DNA from 2 places in the Pseudoalteromonas sp. GCY genome. Region 2 is predicted to be linked to the other one. Evidence: predicted binding sites of a transcription regulator. Region 2 holds the regulator's gene; the other holds the start of a gene.
The links. Region 2 encodes LexA, which represses DNA repair genes until DNA is damaged. Its sites were predicted from a motif close to TACTGTATNNNNATACAGTA; they were not measured.
Positions count from the first base shown of each region.

Region 1 (4,218 bases), 1.1 Mb from region 2:
AGCGTTTTCTGAGTCATTTTTCAACGAAGAAATTTTAGCATTGCTTGCAGCTGCATGTACGAGAATTCCTGACTATTTACCCGAATAATTATAGGAATAGTCCGGCTGTAAACTTGACGCCTTTGTGGTGCTGCCAAGTTTACAAAAATGAATAAAATTCTAGATAAATATGGTAACTGAGATGCAAGTCTCTATGTTACCATCAAGTCTACTGGAATCGGGCGTCAGCCGCTCGAGTTTGCATTAATTAAAATAAAAGAGATAAGCCATGTTCTCAGAGCTAAAACCACTTCCAACAGATCCTATTTTAGGCCTGATGGCCGCTTATAAACAGGACACTAACCCAAACAAAATTGACCTTGGTGTAGGTGTTTATAAGGACGAGCAGGGAAACACGCCGGTACTTAGAGCGGTTAAAAAAGCGGAAGCGTTTCGTTTAGAAAACGAAACGACAAAATCTTATATTGGTTTGGCTGGTAACTTAGACTTCTGTCAAAAGATGGAAACACTGTTACTTGGAGAGCATAGTACATTATTGGCAAACCGTGTACGTACGGCGCAAGCACCAGGTGGTACTGGCGCATTGCGTGTTGCTGCCGAATTTATTAAACGTTGCAACACCAATGCAACTGTATGGGTTACGACTCCAACTTGGGCAAACCACATCAGCCTATTTGAAGCAGCTGGTCTAACAGTTAAAGAGTATCCTTACTACGACTACGAAAACAAAGGGTTGTTGTTTGATGAGATGATCAATGCGCTGAAGCAAGTACCTAAAGGTGATGTAGTACTACTTCATGCATGTTGTCATAACCCAAGTGGTATGGACTTAAATCAAGCGCAATGGAAAGTGGTTGCTGAACTTGCGAAAGAGCAAGGCTTTACGCCATTAATTGATATTGCATACCAAGGTTTTGGTACCAGTCTTGAAGAAGATGCACAAGGCCTTAGAACGGTTGCGGATACAGTTGATGAAATGATCATCTGTTCATCTTGCTCTAAGAATTTTGGTTTATACCGCGAGCGTATCGGTGCGTGTTCAATCATTGCAAAAGACAGTGCAACTGCTGATGTTTCAAACTCAGTATTACTTAGCGTTGTTCGTAGTATCTATTCAATGCCACCAGCACACGGTGCTGATATTGTAAATACCATTCTAAGCAGTACTGAACTTACGCAAATGTGGTACGACGAACTTGATGAAATGCGCGGCCGCATCAATGGTCTACGTACGCTGATCAAAGAAAGCCTAGCTGCAAAAGGTGTTGAGCAAGATTTCTCGTTCATCGACCGTCAGCACGGTATGTTCTCTTTCTTGGGTATTAATAAAGAGCAAATTGACAGACTACGCACTGAATATGCTATCTATATGGTAGGCTCTAGCCGCGTTAACGTAGCTGGCGTAAGCAAAGACAATATTGACTACTTTGCTGACGCAGTGGCAAGCGTGATTAAATAATACCACGCTACACAGAACAAAATAAAAAACCGCAGAACATGCGGTTTTTTATTTTCAGCCTAAACCACCCACTGAAGTAAGTGGTTATTATCATTTAGGCTTGCTTAATTTTGGTCACTTTATCTGGATCTGACGCTTTTTCGTTTTCAGATTTGTTTTTGGCATTGGCCTTTGGTGCTACTTTGCCACCTTTTAACACAGACACAAAGTCATCTTTTTGTTTTGCAATCTCAAGCGCTAGGGATTCAACTTGTTGTTCACTCAGCGGCACGTCAACTTTCGTTAGCATGTCTTCCAATGCTTCAGCTACATCTAGCATTTTATCATAAGCATCAGCTTCTTTTTTAGACGTGAAAGTCATACGCTCGACTCCATTTCTTTCAACAACATATTTGATGATAACGGCCATGGTTATTCCCCTAGTCACTGTTTTTTTATACAGTAAATCGAATCGAGTGATTAAGCAAGTTATTTTGAAAATTTTTCAAGTGCTGTTGAGTGAAGGAAAATTAATTAAATTCATTAAAAACAAAAGCTTAATATTTATTCAGATTTTTGAAAGAATGAATGTTTTTTGACAAAGTCAATGTTCCAATCTTTATTTAAAAAGCTTGCTGCAATCACCCATCGAGAGGAATGCAAAAAGCTTTGGATACTTTTCACGCACAAGGAGTGTATATATGTTCAATAAACCCACCATACTTTCTATTTTATTGGCGCTAGGTTTAAGCTGTTCAAGTGTGCTCGCAAAACCTGCGGAGCAAGCAAAATCAGTCTCTCAAACACAGCAGCAAAGTGCTGTACTCGATATTAATTCCGCTGACGCTTCGGCGCTTTCAAGTTTACCAGGGATTGGTATTCGTAAAGCTGAAGCCATCGTAGAGTACCGTAAGAAAATGGGGCGCTTTAAAACAACAACGGAGTTGCTGGAAGTAAAAGGAATTGGGAAAGGAATATTGGCAAAATTGGAGGGGAAAATTAGAGTCTAGTCGTAGTTATTGTGTGCGAGCTTAGCTGCTCGCACACAGGTAGATTGAAGATCAGGGCTTATTCGAGGCGTTAAACTCAGCGATTGCCTGAGCTAACTTGGGTTTGCCAAACTGTATTTCCAGTGGTGTGGTCAGTAGCGGATAAATTAATCCTGCTACCAATAAGACAGGTAATAACAACCAGCCTTCAAATACGACCAATGAGGCAAAAAACGGTGTGAGCAGTAGCAACTTGGCTATTCTTAACACGACCTTTGTTTTTGCATCAAGGTGGCTAAGTGCAAGACGTAAGATCATCTGCTTGTCACGTAATTTAAACGCTCTCAGTTGCTCAATTTGGCTTAACCTAAAATGCATGAATGTGATATCTCAACTTCTTTTGGTAACGTGGAAAAATAAGAAAAGAAAAAATGCAACACTATAAAATGCAAAAATAATTTCCATCCATCCAGGCATAGATAATCCTGCAAAAGACCAAGCTTTTTTGCCGCAGTCACCTGTTGCAGCAAAAAAGCTTGGTAGCCATTCATGAAGTGGCATAAACGCAGGAAAGTTTGGTACAAAGTCACAGGTAAAAGCAAATGGATCCGTTGTGGTTTGCATACTGATATGTTCACGGGCGATAAAATAACCCCAAATGCTGCCTACGCCCCACGAAACAAATGCGAGACTACGCAGTGCGAAAGAGCGAGGAGAAATCATACCGATTAAACCTGCTGCTAATAACCCCAACATAGCAAAACGCTGATAGATGCACATAATACAGGGCTCTAAACCCATACCGTATTGGAAATACAGTGCAACGGCTTCAAAAATAGCAGCGGATAGTGCTAGCAATCCCCAAGATTGCCTAGAGAGATGAAAAGATGAAATCTTCATTATAGAGAAACCCTTTTTGTTTTATTATGCTTTATCTGGCCGCGTTAGAGCAACCTTACTTCGGCGGTGTGCGCTATCTTTGCGACGATTTTTCGACTCTTGTTACCAGCAGAAGTTCGAAAATATCAAAATAGACCACTTGATTAAGTCAATTGAGGTGAGACTGGCATTATCAGCATTTCTATTCTGACGTATTTACTCACTCATTTTTCTCTAGGGCATAAATATGAAAAGTAGCGCGTTCAATGGCGGAGCCATGTAAGATAACGTATTCAATATCGTTGTAAGCCGCGACTGACTGCAAGGGGTTACTATTTAAAAGCAATAGATTAGCCACTTTCCCAGCAGCGATATTTCCGTACTGATTGTCTATCGCAAATGCTTTGGCATTGTTAATGGTTGCAGCAGATAGCAAGCTAACGAGGCCTACTCCGGCTTGATCCATCATCGTTAATTCTTGATAAGTCGATAAGCCAGGTTGCGAGACATAAGTTGGTGCGGGTGGCGTATCTGAGCCAAGCAGCAGGGTTGCGCCATTTTTATATAGATAATTTAGTGCACGTTGCCCTTGAGAGAAAACTTGCTCGAGTTTAGCCACCTTTTGTTGATTACTTATTTTACCCCAGCCTTGACCCATTTCTCGAGAAAACCAGCGACCAGGTTCACTTTGATACCAAGCAATTTGAGACGGAGGTAATACGGTACGATATTCAGACGTGAAGGTGAAAGTGTGATCAGTCACTTTCGCCAGAGCATTCATCACATTTAATGTGGCTTGATATGCTATGTCTTTTTCGATGATGGTATCCAGCACAGCTTTTACATTGGTTGGTAGTTCGCTTTCGCTAGGGGCTGTATTTGGCGCTAACCAGTTCCAAAGTCCATGCGCCA
Region 1 covers NZ_CP068023.1:2,790,208-2,794,425, reverse strand. The annotation lists gene JJQ94_RS17830 (GAF domain-containing protein) at 1-88, shown strand, start outside; gene JJQ94_RS17825 (amino acid aminotransferase) at 269-1,459, shown strand; gene JJQ94_RS17820 (YebG family protein) at 1,554-1,868, opposite strand; gene JJQ94_RS17815 (ComEA family DNA-binding protein) at 2,140-2,448, shown strand; gene JJQ94_RS17810 (hypothetical protein) at 2,500-2,805, opposite strand; gene dsbB (disulfide bond formation protein DsbB) at 2,818-3,327, opposite strand; gene JJQ94_RS17800 (amidohydrolase family protein) at 3,527-4,218, opposite strand, start outside.
Region 1: the regulator LexA is predicted to act here: its motif matches at 1,884-1,903, upstream of JJQ94_RS17820 (YebG family protein).

Region 2 (4,218 bases):
TGAGGACAGTGCCTGGTGGGTAGTTTGACTGGGGCGGTCTCCTCCCAAAGAGTAACGGAGGAGCACGAAGGTTTGCTAAGTACGGTCGGACATCGTACGGTTAGTGTAATGGTAGAAGCAAGCTTAACTGCGAGACAGACACGTCGAGCAGGTACGAAAGTAGGTCATAGTGATCCGGTGGTTCTGAATGGAAGGGCCATCGCTCAACGGATAAAAGGTACTCCGGGGATAACAGGCTGATACCGCCCAAGAGTTCATATCGACGGCGGTGTTTGGCACCTCGATGTCGGCTCATCACATCCTGGGGCTGAAGTCGGTCCCAAGGGTATGGCTGTTCGCCATTTAAAGTGGTACGCGAGCTGGGTTTAGAACGTCGTGAGACAGTTCGGTCCCTATCTGCCGTGGGCGTTTGAGAATTGAGAGGGGCTGCTCCTAGTACGAGAGGACCGGAGTGGACGAACCGCTGGTGTTCGGGTTGTGATGCCAATTGCATTGCCCGGTAGCTACGTTCGGAACTGATAACCGCTGAAAGCATCTAAGCGGGAAGCAGGCCTCGAGATGAGTTCTCACTTTGACTTAGAGTCAACTGAAGGGCCGTTGAAGACTACAACGTTGATAGGCGAGATGTGGAAGTGCTGTGAGGCATTAAGCTAACTCGTACTAATTACCCGTGAGGCTTAACCATACAACGCCAAAGTGGTTTATAAGCGACAGAAGTTAATAGACTAAAGTAGACAAAAGAATTTAATAAGCTTTTTCCGGATTTACATTGATGAGGGAGACTTCATTGATGAACAGAATTTCCTGGTGACTATAGCGTTTTGGACCCACCTGACCCCATGCCGAACTCAGAAGTGAAACAAAACAGCGTCGATGATAGTGTGGATTACCCATGTGAAAGTAGAACATCGCCAGGGCCAAATAAGAGAAACCCGTTGCAGCAATGCGACGGGTTTTTTGCTGTTTGTGATTTAAAAACCTCGCGAGGTAAACTCGCTCCCACTCCCACCACAGTATCAGCACAGTACAACACGGTAGGAGATGGTTTACCCGCTGATGGGTTGCAATGAAGTTCCAGCAAAAAAACATGTACATCAAAACCCGTTTCAGCAATGTGATGGTTTTTTTGCTGTTTGGGATATAGAAAATCTCGCGAGGTAAACTCGCTCCCACCACCGTATCAGCATAGTGCAACATGGTGGGAGGCGGTTTATCAGCCCTAAATCTTAATAATCTATTTCTTATTGCATAGAGTCGCAGGTTGTGCTCTGAGGCACGGACTTCGCTTCTTGTTTAATACTGCTTAATTAATGCTATCAGCAAATACACTTAAAATATGTCGAATAAAGAAACATTTGCGATTTTTTTTGAGCTGTATATACTTACAGTAAATAAACCACTGTATGGAACACCAGTTAATGCGTCCTCTAACAAAACGACAAGAACAAATCTTTGAATTAATAAAAGTATTCATAAAAGATACTGGCATGCCTCCAACTCGTGCTGAAATAGCTGATGCTTTGGGTTTTAAGAGTGCAAATGCAGCGGAAGAACATCTTAAGGCGCTTGCGAAAAAGGGAGTTATTGAAATGGTCCCTGGTGCAAGCCGTGGGATTCGACTTGTAGAGGATGAATCAGAGCAACTTGGTTTACCTATTATCGGCCGTGTTGCTGCTGGTGAGCCTATTCTGGCAGAGCAACATGTAGAAAGTCACTGTAATGTAGATGCGAGCTTTTTTAAACCTAATGCTGATTACCTTTTGAGAGTTAATGGTATGAGCATGAAGGATATTGGCATTATGGATGGTGATCTGCTAGCGGTTCACAGCACTCAGGTGGCTGAAAATGGCCAAGTGATAGTAGCTCGTGTAGAAGAGGACGTGACTGTTAAACGCTTTGAAAAGAAAGGAAAGAAAGTTTTGTTGCATGCTGAGAATGAAGAGTTTAAAGCGATTGAAGTGGATCTAGAGCATCAAAATTTCTCCATTGAAGGGTTAGCTGTAGGTGTGATTAGAAGCGCTGACTGGATGTAGTTTATGAGAGCGAGCGTAGCGTTAAATATAAAGTTGCGCTTGCTTTAACTATATTTTGTTTAGAAAGTAATAATTAACTTTTCTAACTGTGTGAAAGTAAGATGATTATAGTGACTTTAATCATTTAGTAATATTTTTAGTTTTCTGATCTTTATACACTATTTTTCATCATTCTTCGTTTTACCTTCTATAATCCCTGTTTTGATTCTAAAGTCAGTCTTCTCAAAAATCTTGCAATTTGTTTGTTTTTTGACTAATTGGTTAATAGTCGTGCAGTAAGTCTATGTACAAATAGACAATATGACAGTCATCCAATAATAACAAAAGATAACTACGAGTTGTCTTGAAGGAGACGTCAAATGAAAATTTGTCGATTAGTTGTAGCATTCATCGCAGTGCTAATCGCCATGCCCTCACTTGCTAACAGCGCTTACAATATGAGGCAAGGCGTTACAGACATTAGTCATCAAGTGTATGAGCTTCACATGACCATATTTCTAATATGTTGCGTCATTGGAGTGATTGTATTTGGGATTATGTTTTGGGCGCTTATAAAACACAGAAAGTCAAAAGGCGTTGTTGCAGCGCAATTTCATGAAAGCACCAAAGTGGAAATACTTTGGACTGCTATTCCCTTCCTGATACTCATTGGTATGGCAATACCAGCTACAAAAACGCTTATTGCTATGGAAGATACGAGTAAAGCTGATCTGACCATTAAGGTCACAGGCTCTCAGTGGAAATGGCACTATGAGTACATGGGGCATGATGTTGAGTTCTATTCTTTACTCTCTACTCCGAAAGATGAAATTAGTGACCTTAAAGAAAAAAATGAAAATTACCTGCTTGAAGTCGATAAGCATTTAGTCATTCCCACCGATAGGAAAGTTCGCTTTTTGATGACCTCAGATGATGTCATCCATTCTTGGTGGGTGCCCGATTTTGCGGTGAAGAAGGATGCCAATCCGGGCTTTATAAATGAGGCATGGACTAAGGTAAACGATGAGGGAATTTATAGGGGGCAGTGTGCGGAATTATGTGGCAAAGATCACGGCTTTATGCCAGTCGTCGTCGAGGCTGTAAGTCCTGATAAATTTGATAGTTGGCTCAACTATGCTAAAGCCGAAAAAGCAAAGGCAGAAGCCGAGTCACAAGCAGTTGCCCAACAAACTCTTTCGAAACAAGAGTTAATGGAGGTCGGTGAACAAACTTACATGGCTTATTGTGCAGCTTGCCATCAACCTACGGGGCTTGGGCTACCAGGTGTCTTCCCTGCAATGAAAGGGAGTAAAGTCGTCACTGGAGATATTAAAGATCATATAGATATTTTGCTTTTAGGTCGTCCAGGAACTGCGATGCAATCTTTTGCAAAGCAATTAACAATCAAGCAGATCGCGGGGGTGATTACCTATAAAAGAAATAGCTGGGGTAATGACACAGGCGATGTTATTCAGCCAAGCCAAATACAGCGTGAGATAGATGCATTAGAGGAGAGTAAGTAATGAGTGCCATCGTAGAAGAACATTCACACCATACGGCTCCCAAAGGCTTAAAGCGCTGGCTGTTTACCACTAATCATAAAGACATTGGAACACTGTATTTATTGTTCTCACTAACCATGTTTTTAATTGGCGGTGCTATGGCGATGGTGATCCGAGCCGAGCTTTTCCAGCCTGGGTTACAGCTTGTAGATCCGCATTTTTTTAATCAAATGACGACAGTGCATGGACTAATAATGGTATTTGGCGCAGTAATGCCCGCATTTACTGGTCTTGCCAACTGGATGATCCCAATGATGATTGGTGCTCCTGATATGGCGCTACCGAGAATGAATAATTGGAGTTTTTGGATACTACCCTTTGCATTTGCAATTTTACTGATGTCATTATTTTTAGAAGGCGGTGGGCCTGCTTTCGGTTGGACTTTTTATGCGCCACTATCTACAACGTACAGCAATGACAATACCGCATTTTTTGTGTTTGCGATCCATATAATGGGCATTAGCTCTATTATGGGTGCTATCAACGTTATCGTGACCATAGTCAATCTTAGAGCTCCAGGTATGACATGGATGAAGTTGCCTTTATTTGTCTGGACTTGGCTGATAACTGCATTTCTTCTGATTGCTGTTATGCCTGTACTCGCTGGCGCTGTGACTATGGTATTGACCGACAAGTTCTTTGGA
Region 2 covers NZ_CP068023.1:3,874,093-3,878,310, reverse strand. The annotation lists rRNA gene JJQ94_RS22885 (23S ribosomal RNA) at 1-685, shown strand, start outside; rRNA gene rrf (5S ribosomal RNA) at 804-917, shown strand; gene lexA (transcriptional repressor LexA) at 1,419-2,033, shown strand; gene coxB (cytochrome c oxidase subunit II) at 2,393-3,535, shown strand; gene ctaD (cytochrome c oxidase subunit I) at 3,535-4,218, shown strand, end outside.